Regions from separate parts of the Paraburkholderia sp. GAS38 genome, predicted to be linked through region 2. Evidence: riboswitches for the same ligand, from Rfam matches in the RefSeq annotation. Region 2 holds a riboswitch; each other region holds the start of a gene.
The links. Region 2 has a riboswitch for ZMP and ZTP ahead of glyA (serine hydroxymethyltransferase). Riboswitches for the same ligand answer to the same signal wherever they lie in the genome.
Positions count from the first base shown of each region.

Region 1 (4,757 bases), on a different contig from region 2:
GTTGAGCTTGAGTTCGTTATCGCGCAGCGAGGCCACATAGCGCGGAATCATCCCGACGCCATGCGAATCGTGCCCGGTGAGATTTGCGGCCACCAGATGATCGGCGACCAGTTCGGCCTCGCGCGGCGCACTGCCGGCTTGCTCCCAGATGGCCCGCACATAGTCGTGCAGCGTTGCGGATGGAATGCTGAGCGGCGACGGATAGGCAGCGCGAGGTTCGTTCATTCGCAGTATCGGTGAGCAAGCAGGTTGAGGTTCGGCACCGCCTTCCGTTCAAGGCGCCGCGGCGATCACGTCGGCAACCGCCGCCGTCAGCTTCTTGCCATACGGCACGTGCAGGAACTCGTTCGGGCCGTGCGCGTTCGACTTCGGTCCAAGCACGCCGCACACCATGAACTGCGAATGCGGGAAACCCTCCTTGAGCACATTCATCAGCGGGATCGTGCCGCCCTGCCCCATGTACGCACAGTCCGCGCCGTAATGCTGACGCGATGCGTCGTTGAGAGCCGTTGCGAGCCACGGCGCCAGCTCCGGCGCACTCCAGCCGGTGGCCGCGCCGGCGTCCGGCTTGAAGGTGACCTTGGCGTTGTACGGCGGATCGAACTCGAGCAACGCTTTCAGCTCCGCAACCGCCTTGACTGCATCGAGAAGCGGCGGCAGGCGCAACGACAGCTTGAACGCGGTACGCGGACGCAGCACATTGCCGGCATCGGCGATAGCCGGCAAACCGGCCGCGCCCGTCACCGATAGCGACGGACGCCACGTCGAGTTGAGCAGCGCCTCTTTCGGATCGGTGGTGGTGGGCAGCACCTGACGGCCGTCCTGGCCGCATGCCCAGGGGATTTTCTTCCAGACGTCGTCACCCAGAATATGGGCGGTCGCCTCTGCTTCGCGCAGACGGTCGGCCGGGATCGGAGCATGGAAACCCTTTGGCAGCAGATTACCGTTCGACGCGTCTTCAAGACGGTCGAACAGTTGCCGCATGATGCGGAAGCTCGACGGCGTGATGCCGCCATAGCCGCCCGAGTGAATGCCTTCGTCGAGCACATGCACTTCGAGGTCGCCCGACACCAGACCGCGCAGCGAGGTGGTCAGCCACAACTGGTCGTAATTGCCCGCGCCCGAGTCGAGGCACACCACCAACCCCACTTTGCCGAGCCGCTCGCGTAGCGCGTCGACATACGGCAGCAGATCGTAGCTGCCCGACTCCTCGCAGGTTTCGATCAGGCCGACACAGCGCGGCCGTTCCACGCCTTGTGCGTCGAGCGCGGCGAGGGCCGTGAGGCTCGCGTAGATGGCGTAGCCGTCATCCGCGCCGCCGCGGCCGTACAGCTTGCCGTCTTCGAGTTTGGGGGTCCACGGGCCGAGGTCGTTGCGCCAGCCGTCGAATTCAGGCTGCTTGTCGAGGTGGCCGTACAGCACGATGGTCTCGGTACTGCCCGAGCGCGTAGCCGGTGTCTCGAAGAAGATGACCGGCGTGCGGCCCGGCAGGCGAATTACTTCCAGCTTCAGGCCTTTGACCGGCTGTTGCTCCGCCCACTGCGCGGCGTCCGTCACCACGCGGTCGATAAAGCCGTGCCTGGCCCAGTCCGCGTCGAAGCCCGGGCTTTTGGCCGGCACGGCAATATAGTCCGTCAGCGCCGGCACGATCTCGTCGTTCCACTTGCGCTCGACAAACTCGCGTAGCGTGTCGTGGTTGATCTGCCTGGCTTGCTGGGTGGTGTCGTCGGAAATCATGTTGGCTGTCCGGTCGGTCGGTCAAAACGCACATGATAGACCTCAACAGTGCCGGCCTGAAGTCCCCCATTCGGCCAAGCCGTCGCGCGGCGCTGCAGCATGGCGCTGCCGAGGCCATGCGTGGCGTCCACCCTGTTGGGATTCGCAATAAAGCCTATCCAAAGCACATCCATTACTGCGCAAATTGCTCATTCGAGCGACAATTGAAAGAATCCGCTTACGCCTGGAGGAACCGCGATGGGCGCCAGCACGGTCGTTCAAGCCGTAGCCGCAGTCATTGCATTGGGGTTGTACTTCCTGCCGGCCATTCTCGCCGACCGGCGCAAACGTCATGATCTGCTGACGCTCGCCCTGTTCAACGCATGCCTCGGCTGGACCGGCTTCGGCTGGCTCGCGGCGCTCTATTGGGCGCTGCAGCCCAACCCACCGAAGGACGTCGCGAGCGAGGTGGAGCAAACGCGCCGCGTGGTCCGCATGCGCAGCTTTTCCGTGATGCTGATCCAGCGCGTGCAGAACCGCGCGAACCGCAACAAGAGCGACCGGTAAGCGCGGCTGGCGCGTCAAGCGCGCGGCACGCGCAGGCGTCGCCCATGAGCGCTTCGATTTGCCCGCTTCGCGCCGGGCGTGGAATAATCGTCCGGTCCGCGCAACTGGCGCTTGAAGATGGATCACCATCGGGAAACGCGGACCGCGACATCAATCTCGCGAACCGCCGCGCGCCTGGGTATTGCTGCCTCAGTTGTCTTAGCCACATCGGCCGCATCAATCTCCAAGGAGCCCCGCCATGCCTGAACTCGCCAAGCTGCTCACCTTCGGTCTCGTCTCGCTCGGAATGGCGCTGACGCCCGGCCCGAACATGCTCTACCTCGTCTCGCGCTCGATCTGCCAGGGCCGCACCGCGGGCCTGATTTCGCTCGGCGGCGTGGCGCTCGGCTTCGTCTTCTATATGTTGAGCGCCGCGCTCGGCATCACCGCCCTGCTGCTCGCCGTGCCGTTCGCATACGACGCGCTGCGCTTCGGCGGCGCGCTCTATATGCTGTGGCTCGCGTGGCAAGCCGTCAAACCGGGCGGCCGCTCGCCGTTTCAGGTGCGCGACCTGCCGGCCGATAGCCCGCGCAAACTGTTTGCCATGGGTTTCGTCACGAACCTGCTGAACCCGAAAATTGCGGTGCTGTATCTGTCGCTGCTGCCGCAGTTCATCGATCCGCAACACGGTCATGTGCTGGAGCAGTCGCTGGTGCTGGGGACGCTGCAGATTGCGCTCAGCCTGACCGTCAACTCGATGGTCGCGCTCATGGCCGGTTCGATTGCGGTGTTTCTCGCCAGGCGGCCCGCGTGGATCCTCGTGCAGCGCTGGCTGATGGGCACCGTGCTCGCCGGCCTCGCCGTGCGCATGGCCACCGAAGCGCGGCGGTAAGCATGGGCACGCTGCACACGCGCCCACTGCTGGCCGGCGACCTCGACCTGATTTGCCGCCACCGCTATGAGATGTTCCGTGAGGCCGGCCGCGAGCCGGCCGTCCTCGACCAGATGACGCCGGCCTTTCGGAGCTGGCTGCAGCCGCGCCTCGCCGACGGTTCGTATTTCGGCTTTATCACGCTCGACGGCGACACGCCGGTGGCCGGCATCGGCCTGATGGCAATCGACTGGCCGCCGCATCCGCTGCACCCGGAACAGGACCGGCGTGGCTACGTGCTGAACGTGTATGTGGAGCCGAGCCACCGGCAGCGCGGCATAGCACGCGCGCTGATGGACCGGGCGGAGGTGGCGTTTAGCGAGCGGGGTTTGCCGTATGCGATCCTGCACGCCACGGAGAAGGGGCGGCCGCTTTACGCGGGACTCGGCTGGGCACCGACCACCGAAATGGCCAAAGCCGTAGACGCGCCCCCGGCGGCGTGAGACCTCAAGCGGGTGAGCCGCACGAGCACAAGCACGAGCGGCTGAATGAGCGGCGCATGTCAGCCGGGACGGGCAACGCGCGCGAAACGGCCCACGTGGACTGAGCCTGGCGGGATGGAGCGCGGTTCGAGCCGGACGTGCTCCTGCTCGAACATCTCCTGGCGCAGTTCGCCATGCTCGTCGAACCATTGGCAAACCACCCAGTCACCCGCCGTCAACGCAACGGGCCCAAAGTAGGTGACCGTCATGCGCGGGCCGCCCGACTTGAGCGTAACCACATCGCCGACATTCAGCGGCGCGATTGGTGTATCGAATGTATCGAGGGTGGCGGTCAGCATATCAATCCCCGGGACTAAAGCGTTGAAGTGGCCTTGGCGTGTTTTAACCCATTGTCTCAGACAGGTGGCTGGCAAAAGATTTTAAAGTTTGCCAAGATTAACAATCGAATTTACCGTCTGCAAGCGATTTTTATTGATACCGTTTTCATGCAGACGGGAATCGGAATTCGGTCATCGGCTCACTGGGTGAAACAATGCTCATACGGCGAAACCCCTATCCTTCATGGGGTTTCAGGCCCGCTCCCAGACGCCTGACGCGGGAACAATTTACGCGACGGCTAATATCCCAGCGTAAAAGATGCCGGAGGATAATTTGTCAGACATTGAAATCCATTTGAATCTTTGAATGGTTTTTATCTGATCAATTATTGCCAAAACCATCCATAAACAGCCCAATCACCCATGAATTTCCAGTACTGCGGGAGCGCTGCATTAATGCGGTGCAGTGCAATACCGGGAATGGTGCGGGGTTATCACGATTTAGCTGGCATGCCGCACCGCGAGTTGCTGATGCCGCACCAACAGGATGCTTGGTCCGATGCATGTCAGCATCAATAGCGCATTAATAGCGAGGCTGTACTGGAAGGCATGGGCATAGGCGTGGGGCGCAGGTCGCCACCCGGCCGGGCGCAGCGAAGGCCGCCGGCGTGGATTTGGCGCACTCACTATTCATGACTATTTGTTCAACAATTAGGCAAAAAAATTTAGACGAGCGCGCGCATCGCGATATCCACGATGGCGGTCAACTCGCGCTCCTCGTGAGCGACCCGGCCGAGCACACGC
Region 1 is NZ_JBNDJO010000004.1:260,273-265,029, forward strand. Features, by position in the region: gene P3T42_RS11540 (malate/lactate/ureidoglycolate dehydrogenase) at 1-225, opposite strand, end outside; gene P3T42_RS11545 (M20 family metallopeptidase) at 274-1,737, opposite strand; gene P3T42_RS11550 (superinfection immunity protein) at 1,975-2,283, shown strand; ZMP/ZTP riboswitch at 2,374-2,470, shown strand; gene P3T42_RS11555 (LysE family translocator) at 2,522-3,154, shown strand; gene P3T42_RS11560 (GNAT family N-acetyltransferase) at 3,157-3,636, shown strand; gene P3T42_RS11565 (YodC family protein) at 3,696-3,974, opposite strand; gene P3T42_RS11570 (TetR/AcrR family transcriptional regulator) at 4,679-4,757, opposite strand, start outside.
Region 1: it holds a riboswitch for ZMP and ZTP, as region 2 does, so the genes downstream of both, P3T42_RS11555 (LysE family translocator) here and glyA (serine hydroxymethyltransferase) in region 2, are expected to answer to the same signal.

Region 2 (4,757 bases):
CCGAATGCTTCCGGTAGCAAGCAGCGTGCCGTCACGCCAGGCCTCCTGCGAGAAATCGACCGACGCGCGGCCAATTCGTTCAGGGCGGCTGACAATTTTCACGAGATCGTCAAGCCGGGCCGGCGCACGATAGTCGACTGCAGTGCTGCGTACGATGAACAATGCACCTGTCTCTTCCGCGAGGCGATCCTGCTCGACGCCGCACGCGCGGAGCCATTCGGTGCGCGCCCGCTCGAAAAACTTCAAATAGTTCGCGTAGAACACGATGCCGCCGGCGTCGGTATCTTCGTAGTACACGCGAATTGGCCAGGTGAAGCCGATTTCGGCGCCGGACTCGCTGGGGGACATATTCATGCGGCGCATTTTACCGGAACGCACACCCCGGCGTTATTTTCGGGGCGGCGCTCCGGCTCAAGGCGTTCAACCGCGATGCACCGAGAGCCCCGCGAACGACTGCGCAACCGGCATCAGTTCGATCGTGTTGACGTTGACGTGTGCCGGGCGCGTCGCGGTCCAGTAGATCGCGTCGGCGATGTCTTCGGCCGTCAGCGGCTGCACGTTCTGGTAGACGTTAGCAGCCTTCTGGTCGTCGCCGCGAAAGCGTACGTTCGAGAACTCCGTGCCGCCGCACAGGCCCGGTTCGACGTCGGTCACGCGCAGCGGCGTGCCGGCCAGATCGGCGCGCAGGTTCAGGCTGAACTGGCGCACGAATGCCTTGGTGGCGCCATACACGTTGCCGCCCGCGTAAGGCCAGTTGGCGGCCGCTGAGCCGAGGTTGAACACGTGGCCGCGCTGGCGCTCGACCATCCCCGGCAGCAGCGCGTGGGTGACCTGTACGAGTCCGGTGCAGTTGGTGTCGATCATGGTTCGCCAGTCGTCGAGGTTAGCTCGCTGCGCCGGCTCGAGGCCGAGCGCGAGGCCCGCGTTGTTGACCAGCACGTCGATGGCGGCGAACGTTTCCGGCAGCGCGGCGGGCACGGCCGCGACGGCGGCGCTGTCGCGCACGTCGAGTTCGAACGGCAGAAGGGCCTCGCCTAGTTCGTCGGCAAGCGCTTGCAAACGATCCTTGCGGCGCGCGGTGGCGACGACGCGATGGCCGCCCTTGACGAAAGTGCGGGCGATGGCGGCGCCGAATCCGGCGGACGCCCCGGTGACGAAGACGATCATTGCGGTTTCCTGGTCGGGAGGGGGGAAAGTTGCCAAGCCTACTTCCATTGCGGCGCTGCGGCAAGAATGACCCTGGTCCCAGCGGACTACCGTCAGGCGGGCGGACTGGCTGGGGACGGTCGGCGCGCGGACCGTGGCCGGATCGGGCGCACCGGAGTGGGCATGCAGGGCGCCGGCGGCTCCTGCCTGTGTGCCGTTTTCATCAGATGTTTGCGACCGGCTGGCGAGAGCCGCTGCCTCTCCGATTCCGGGCGGGACGCCGATGATGCGACGACCGGCTGTGACGCTCGTGAACGGGGTTTGCGCCGTGGCCGTGAGCCTGGCGGAGACGCGGTTGCCTATTCGGGGCGCTTCCAATACACTAACGCGCTCATCCCTGCGTGACTGGCGATAGAACCAAACAGGTTCAAGGTGGAGCGACCCACCGTGAAGCGCAGGGTGCCGTTTTGCCGTTCGCCTGGGCAGCCGTGATCCGCGCGCATTCATCTGCGCCGCCGGTGGCTGTCCTGCCTCGCGTGTGCGGCCCATCTTCATCCGCCACGTCAGGGCTGGCCCAGCCGCCAGCAGCGCCGCGTACCCACTACGCTTTCTGCACGAAATTCGGCGCGAGATCCGGTCAACCTGAACACACTCAACGGAACCCGTATGTTTGATAGAGCCCAAAGCACCATCGCCAACGTCGATCCCGAACTCTGGAAGGCGATCGAGCAGGAAAACCGCCGTCAGGAAGATCACATCGAACTGATCGCGTCGGAAAACTACACGAGCCCGGCCGTGATGGCTGCGCAAGGCTCGCAGCTCACCAACAAGTACGCCGAAGGTTATCCGGGCAAGCGCTACTACGGCGGTTGCGAGTACGTGGACATCGTCGAGCAGCTCGCGATCGACCGCGTGAAGGAACTGTTCGGCGCCGAAGCCGCAAACGTGCAACCGAACTCGGGTTCGCAGGCGAATCAGGGTGTGTTCTTCGCCATGCTCAAGCCGGGCGACACCATCATGGGCATGAGCCTCGCCCACGGCGGCCACCTGACGCACGGCTCGCCCGTGAACATGTCGGGCAAGTGGTTCAACGTCGTCAGCTACGGCCTGAACGAAGCGGAAGATATCGACTACGAAGCCGCTGAAAAGCTCGCTCAGGAACATAGGCCGAAGCTGATCGTCGCGGGCGCGTCGGCGTTCGCGCTGCGCATCGACTTCGAACGTCTGTCGAAGATCGCGAAGTCGGTGGGCGCCTATTTCATGGTGGACATGGCGCACTACGCGGGTCTCGTTGCGGCGGGCGTCTATCCGAACCCGGTGCCGCACTCCGACTTCGTGACCACGACCACCCACAAGAGCCTGCGCGGTCCGCGCGGCGGCGTGATCCTGATGAAGGCCGAGTTCGAAAAGCAGATCAACTCGGCTATCTTCCCGGGCATCCAGGGTGGTCCGCTGATGCACGTGATTGCCGGTAAGGCTGTTGCGTTCAAGGAAGCGCTGTCGCCTGAATTCAAGGAATACCAGCAAAAGGTCGTGGATAACGCTCGCGTGCTGGCGGAAACGCTTGTCAAGCGCGGTCTGCGTATCGTTTCGGGCCGCACCGAAAGCCACGTGATGCTGGTCGACCTGCGTGCGAAGCACATCACCGGCAAGGCCGCTGAAGCGGCGCTCGGCGCGGCGCACATCACGGTCAACAAGAACGCGATCCCGAACGATCCGGAAAAGCCGTTTGTCACGAGCGGCGTGCGCCTGGGCTCGCCTGCCATGACCACGCGCGGTTTCGGCGTGAAGGAAGCCGAGCAGGTAGGTAACCTGATCGCCGACGTGCTGGACAACCCGGAAGACGCCGCGACGATCGAACGCGTCCGCACGCAGGTCTCCGAGTTGACCAAGCGCTTCCCGGTCTACAAGTAAGCGACGATGCGCTGCCCCTTCTGCCGGCACGACGATACGCAGGTCGTGGACTCCCGCGTATCCGAGGACGGCGCCGCGATTCGCCGGCGCCGCCGCTGCCCGGCCTGCGACAAACGTTTCACGACGTATGAGCGGGTCGAGCTGGCGTTGCCGTCGGTCGTCAAGAAGGATGGCAGCCGCACTGAATTCGATCGCCGCAAGATTGTCGCGAGCATGCAACTGGCGCTGAGAAAGCGCCCGGTTGCTGCGGACGCGGTCGACGCGGCGGTCGCCCGCATCGAATATCAGTTGCTGGGCAGTGGCGAACGCGAAGTGCGCAGTGAGCGTCTTGGCGAACTCGTGATGAACGAGTTGCGCGAGCTCGACACGATTGCCTACGTCCGTTTTGCCTCGGTGTACCGCCGCTTCGAAGACGTGTCTGAATTCGAAGACGTCATTGAAGAATTTCGCCGTGCGGCCACGCCGCCCAAGCCGCCCCGTAAGCGCTGATTGTTCTCGTAATAGCATCGGTATTCCCTTTCTGTATGCGTCACGCCGACATTGTTGCCGGTGACGCCGCACGCTCGCTACCTGGCCGTTCGGCCGATTGTCGACACGCTCCTGCCTGAGTAAATTGGTTGCATTCTTTCGAAGCTAAGGAATGCAGATGAAGCAGGATGCCGAATTGCCGCGTGTGCGTCGCCGCGGTTTCACGTTGATCGAAACGCTAGTGGTGGTCGCCGTTCTGGCTGTCACTGCGGTGATGGCGACGCCGTCGCTGGTTGCCTGGCGCATGCGCGATCAGGTCGATGCACGAGCCCGGGCGCTGCTGTCGACGCTGTCCTACGCCCGCAGCGAGGCGGTTCGGCGCGGCGTGCGCGTGACGGTGTGCCGCGTCGATGCGGCGCGCCACTGTCTGGCCTCGGGGCAAGCGTGCCGCGTGGGAGTCGCGGACTGGTCGTGCGGCTGGGCGGTGATGGTCGAGCGCGGTGGAATGTCCACGGTATTGCGCGCGCAAACCGAACTCGCGGCAGTGAGTATTGCCGGGACGCAGACCAACCTTACCTTCACACCGCCCGCGGGGCAGTTGATCGGCAGCTTTCGCAGCTTCGACATCGCACCGCATGTGCCTTCGCAGGTCACGCGCGGCGAGCCTTGGCGGCGCTGCATCCGCATCGCTGCGGGCGGACGGCCGCGCATTGCGGACGGTGCTTGTGGAGCGACGTCATGAAAACCATCCGAGTCGAACAGTCATGCGGCGCATCGCTGATCGAGGTCATGCTCGCAGTCGCGCTGACCGCAGTCACGGCCCTCGGTCTGATTGCTTCGCAGTTGTGGATCGCGCGCGAGGCGCGTGCCGCAGCGTCGCGCGAACATGCAGCTCTCGTGGCTGATGCCGTAGCCGAGGCCTCACGCGCGCCGACCGGCGGCGACGTTGTCCTGCGGCAATGGAGCGCCCGTGCGGCGAGTCTGCTGCCCCAGGGCGATGCGTCGGTCAGCGAGCGCGGCGGCGGGGTTTCGTTCGCCCGCGTCACATGGTCGGCAGCGGCCACTTTGCGAACGCCGGGCGAGATTATCGACAAGCCCGAATCGTGCGGCGATCTGGCGCTCTCCGCCAACCGCTCGTGCGTCGCCCTGGCGTTCGCGAAATGAAGCCGCGTGAGATTCATCCGCGCAGGCGGATTCGAGCGCGCGGGCATACGCTCGTCGAGCTGGTC
Region 2 is NZ_JBNDJO010000005.1:276,316-281,072, reverse strand. Features, by position in the region: gene ybgC (tol-pal system-associated acyl-CoA thioesterase) at 1-363, opposite strand, end outside; gene ydfG (bifunctional NADP-dependent 3-hydroxy acid dehydrogenase/3-hydroxypropionate dehydrogenase YdfG) at 421-1,167, opposite strand; ZMP/ZTP riboswitch at 1,538-1,637, shown strand; gene glyA (serine hydroxymethyltransferase) at 1,813-3,060, shown strand; gene nrdR (transcriptional regulator NrdR) at 3,067-3,549, shown strand; gene P3T42_RS14620 (GspH/FimT family pseudopilin) at 3,701-4,270, shown strand; gene P3T42_RS14615 (type IV pilus modification PilV family protein) at 4,267-4,692, shown strand; gene P3T42_RS14610 (PilW family protein) at 4,689-4,757, shown strand, end outside.

Region 3 (4,757 bases), on a different contig from region 2:
CAGGACGACACCAATGCGCCCACGAGCGAGACCTATTACCAGAACTATATGGCGCGCGTCGGCACCGATTCGGTGGCGATTCGCCAGGCCTATTTCCCGAATCAGCAATACGACTACTACCAGGTGACGTGGGAACCGCAATGGGCCGATTCCACCGCCAACTTCGTGGCCATGTATGCGGCGGTTTACAAGGGCCTGCACTCCACCGACGCCAATGCGGTGGTGATGGGCACCACCAACCCCTTCCCTGGGAATTGCGTGACGCAGTGCACGCAAGGTTATCTGCAGACCTACGTTCCGCTCGGGCTGGGGAGTTACATCGACGGTGTGACCACGCATGGCTACTACAACGCCGGGACGTATCCGGCGCATCCGCCCGAACAGTACGACACGGACCCGAACCCCGCGAACGTCGCAAATGCACTGGATCAGCAGATGCGCTCGCTACGCGCCGAAATGCAGACGTTCAAGCCGAACATGCGCTTGTGGTCCACGGAGCTGGGCATCAGCTACGACGCGGGCGCGGCGTACGGTTCAAGCTATCCGCCCGCCAACGAACTGTACGGGCAAGCGGCGGTCGCGATACGTGCGCATCTCATCATCCTCGGTGAGGGGGCGCAGGTGACCTACTTCTTCTATGGCTCGGACTTTCCCGCGGAGGTCGGCGACGGCACGTTCTTCGACATCGTGGACGCGCAGGGTCAATACGGCGCCACCAATCTGAGCCCGAAACCCGAGGCGATGGCGATGGCGGCGCTGACTCGCGTGATCGACGGCACGCAGACACTCGGGCATCTCAACGGCTTGCCGTCGATGGTCTACGGCTATGCCTTCCAGCAGCTTAACGGCGGCTCTGTGATCACCGCGCTGTGGACGCACAACAATGCGGACTGGCCGACCTCGGCGGGCACCTATAGCTCGACCTACAGTACGACGTATGCGCTGAGCGTGGACTCGGCGGGGACGAGCGGCCATGTGACGGTGATCGACATGATGGGCAATCCGTCCTCGGTGGCGTATAGCAACGGCGTGGTGAACCTGACGCTGACGGAATCGCCGATTTACGTGGTGTCCTCCAATGCGACGGTGATGAAGAGCAATGTGACCGCGCCGGTGGGGTATACCGGACAGTAGCGATGGATGAGCGCGCGGTGAGTGTGCGATGGGACGCCGCGCCTTGAGGTAAGCTGCGAACGTTCCGTTACCCGCTTGCCAAAGCATCCAGATGAATCCAACGCCCGAGAGTCTTGTCGAAACGCTGTCGCAACGAGGCATCCAGGTTCCGGAGGGCCGACTCCGAATCGTCGGATTCGGCGATTCCGAGGCGCTCTCGGCCGAACTCATCGCGCTGATCCGCGAGGGGACCAAGCGCGGCACCTGCAGCATGCTGTGGTCGTGGGAGTTTGAGGGCGAGGACATTCCCGCGGTGGGCGACATCGGGATCGTGCTCGATTATGCCGATCGTCCGGTGATGATTCACCGCATCACGCGTGTCGAGATCGTGCCGTTCAACGAAGTGTCCGCCGAATTCGCCGCCAGTGAAGGCGAGGGCGATCGCTCGCTTGCGTATTGGCGCAAGGCGCACTGGGATTTCTTCTTGCGCGAGTGCGCGCAGATTGGCCGCACGATCGACGAAACCATGCCGCTTGTCTGCGAGACCTTTGAGGTGGTGGAGACGTGGGCGTGAGTTATCATATGGGCCTGCGCGACTGGCGAGAAAAGATGGATCACCATCGGGAAGCGTAGAGGCCGCACCGCCGTTCGCCTGGGCATCTTGATCGTTCTCTATGGAGACTTCCAATGACTGCCCTGATTGCTACTCTGACCGTTCCGCCAGCTTTTACATTCCCCTCTGCTGTACCTCTGTCGCGGGCATTCCCTCCTCCGCAGGGACTCGTACTTGCCCACCTTCGTTTTGATCTACTGCAACGTAGCGGCTTTGACACCGCAACGGCCGGGAGCTGAGCGATGAACCACCCTCTGACATGCCTGATCCTGGACGGCAAAGCGGTTGCAGCCCAGGGCGAACACGACCTGTCCGCACGCGTCGCCGCGCTCAAGGCAATCAACGGCGCACGCACGCCGATCCTGGCCACCATTCTGGTCGGCGACGATCCCGCTTCGGCCACTTATGTGCGGATGAAGGGCAACGCGTGCCGGCGCGTCGGCATGGACTCGCGCCTCGTCGCTTTGCCTGCCGGCAGCACCACGGACGAAGTCCTCGCCGAGATCGGCCGGCTCAACGCCGACCCAGACGTTCATGGGATCTTGTTGCAACACCCGGTGCCGGCTCAGGTCGACGAGCGCCGCTGCTTCGATCACATCTCGACCCTCAAGGATGTGGACGGCGTGACGAGTCACGGCTTTGGCCGGATGGCGCTCGGCGAGCCGGCGTTCGGCCCCGCCACGCCCACCGGCATCATGCGGCTACTGGCTCACTATGGGATCGAGCTTGCCGGCAAACGTGCGGTGGTGGTCGGGCGCAGCGCCATTCTGGGCAAGCCGATGGCGCTGATGCTGTCGAATGCAAACGCGACCGTCACCTTGTGTCATTCGAAGACCGTGAATCTCGAAGCGGAGGTGCGGCGCGCGGAAATTGTCGTGGGCGCAGTGGGCAAGCCGAAGTTCATTCCGAACCACTGGATCAGAGATGGCGCGGTCGTGATCGACGCCGGCTACCATCCAGGCGGCGTCGGCGATATTGATCTCGACGGACTGGCAAGCCGTTGCGCGGCGGTGACGCCCGTGCCCGGCGGCGTCGGACCGATGACGATTGCGACGCTTATCGCGCAGACCGTCGATGCCGCCGAGCAGGTTGCCCACCCCACCGGCCAAACCGATTGACCAAAAAATTAACGCGCGTTAGCATCGTCCCATGACCTTCGCTACCCGCTCACTCGTCTGCTTCATGCCTGCATGCTGTCAAAGCCTGCCAGCGGGAGCTTGCGTCTAGCGCGTCGCGTTACGTCACGTCCGAGCAAGTCCCGATGGCCACCTGTTGAAAAACCGGTGGCCTTTTTGTTTTTTGGGCATCCCTAACCCCCAACACTCAACCCACGGAAATGCCGATGTCTCTCGCCTTGTACGACACCTGGTCGCGCGCGCTGCGCCCGTTCACTGCTTTGCAACCCAGCCACGTGGGTCTGTACTGCTGCGGACCGACGGTGTACGACCATGCGCATATCGGCAATCTGCGCACCTACGTGTTCGAAGACGTGCTGCGGCGTGCGCTCGCGCTAAACGGCTACGAGGTGCGGCATGTCGTGAACATCACCGATGTCGGTCATCTCGTCTCCGATGCCGATGAAGGCGAAGACAAGATGGAGAAGGGCAGCCGACGCACGGGCGCATCGGCCTGGGAGATTGCCGAACGCTATACCCGCGCATTCATGAGCGACTGGCAAGCACTCAACCTGCTGGAACCCACCGTGTGGTGCCGCGCGACGGACCATATTGCGGAGCAGATCACCTTCATCGCCGAGCTGGAACGCAACGGCTACACATATCAGACCAACGACGGCGTGTACTTCGACACCAGTCGCCAGGACGACTACGGTTATCTGGCGCGCCTCGATCATGCGGGCTTGCAGGCCGGCAAGCGGGTGGCCGTCGGCGAGAAGCGGCGCGCGACCGACTTTGCGCTGTGGAAATTCAGCCCGCCCGACTCGACGCGGCAAATGGAATGGGACAGCCCATGGGGACGCGGTTTTCCGGGCTGGCATATCGAGTGCTCGGCGATGTCGGCCAAATACCTGAGTCCGTGGTTCGACATCCACTGCGGCGGCGAGGACCACATCGCCGTGCATCACAGCAACGAGATCGCACAGACGCAGGCTTGCCACGGCACGCGGCTTGCCAACTTCTGGATGCACGGTCATTTTCTGACGCTCGATGCCGCCAAGATGTCCAAGTCGGATGGCGACTTTCTGCGCCTGCAGAGTTTGACCGAGCGTGGGATCGATCCGCTGGCGTACCGCTATCTTTGCTTGAGCGCGCATTACCGGAGCAAGCTGCGTTTCAATCATGAGGCGCTCGATGCCGCGCAAGCTGCATTGGACAGACTGCGCAAAGCGTATGCGAGCTGGCCTGCGGGCGGTACGGTGGACGCGGGATTCGTTGCGCGCTTCAATGCCGAGGTCAATCAGGATCTGAATTTGCCGCGTGCGCTGGCGGTCGTGTGGGAGGTGGTGAGAAGCGATCTGCCGGTGGAGACGCGTCGGGCGACGGTCGAAGCCTTCGAACCGGTGCTTGGATTGCGGCTCGCCGATTGGCATGCAGAGGCGTTCGAGATTCCGGCGGATGTGGCCGTGCTGGCTCAACAGCGTGAGAGGGCTCGCGCTGCTAAGGACTGGGCCGAGTCAGACCGGCTGCGTGAGACGTTGAAGGCAGCGGGTTGGCAGGTTGAGGATGGTGTGGGCGGACAACGCTTGAGTCCGCTGGCCGGGACTGGGATCCAGGAGCGGAGTTGAAGCGATGCTCTACCGAGGCGCGGCTCAAGCTCACGCTCACGCTCACGCCTAGCCGCGCCCCTCTGCGCAACAACGCGGCAGCGGGTGTGCGCTAACGCTTACGCTAGGGAAGGTCAACGAGACCGGGTATCTCATCGACGCTCTCGAGTAGACGCAGTGGCGACTGATCCGCCAATTCCTTGCGCGAACCGTATCCCCATAGCACGCCGACTGAACCGATGCCATTCGCATGAGCGGCCAGCAGATCCACAGAGCGATCGCCGATCATCCTCGCCTGCGGATCGACAG
Region 3 is NZ_JBNDJO010000013.1:228,876-233,632, reverse strand. Features, by position in the region: gene P3T42_RS27515 (hypothetical protein) at 1-1,134, shown strand, start outside; gene P3T42_RS27510 (ASCH domain-containing protein) at 1,226-1,687, shown strand; ZMP/ZTP riboswitch at 1,696-1,778, shown strand; gene P3T42_RS27505 (tetrahydrofolate dehydrogenase/cyclohydrolase catalytic domain-containing protein) at 1,969-2,844, shown strand; gene cysS (cysteine--tRNA ligase) at 3,069-4,469, shown strand; gene P3T42_RS27495 (HAD hydrolase-like protein) at 4,573-4,757, opposite strand, start outside.
Region 3: it holds a riboswitch for ZMP and ZTP, as region 2 does, so the genes downstream of both, P3T42_RS27505 (tetrahydrofolate dehydrogenase/cyclohydrolase catalytic domain-containing protein) here and glyA (serine hydroxymethyltransferase) in region 2, are expected to answer to the same signal.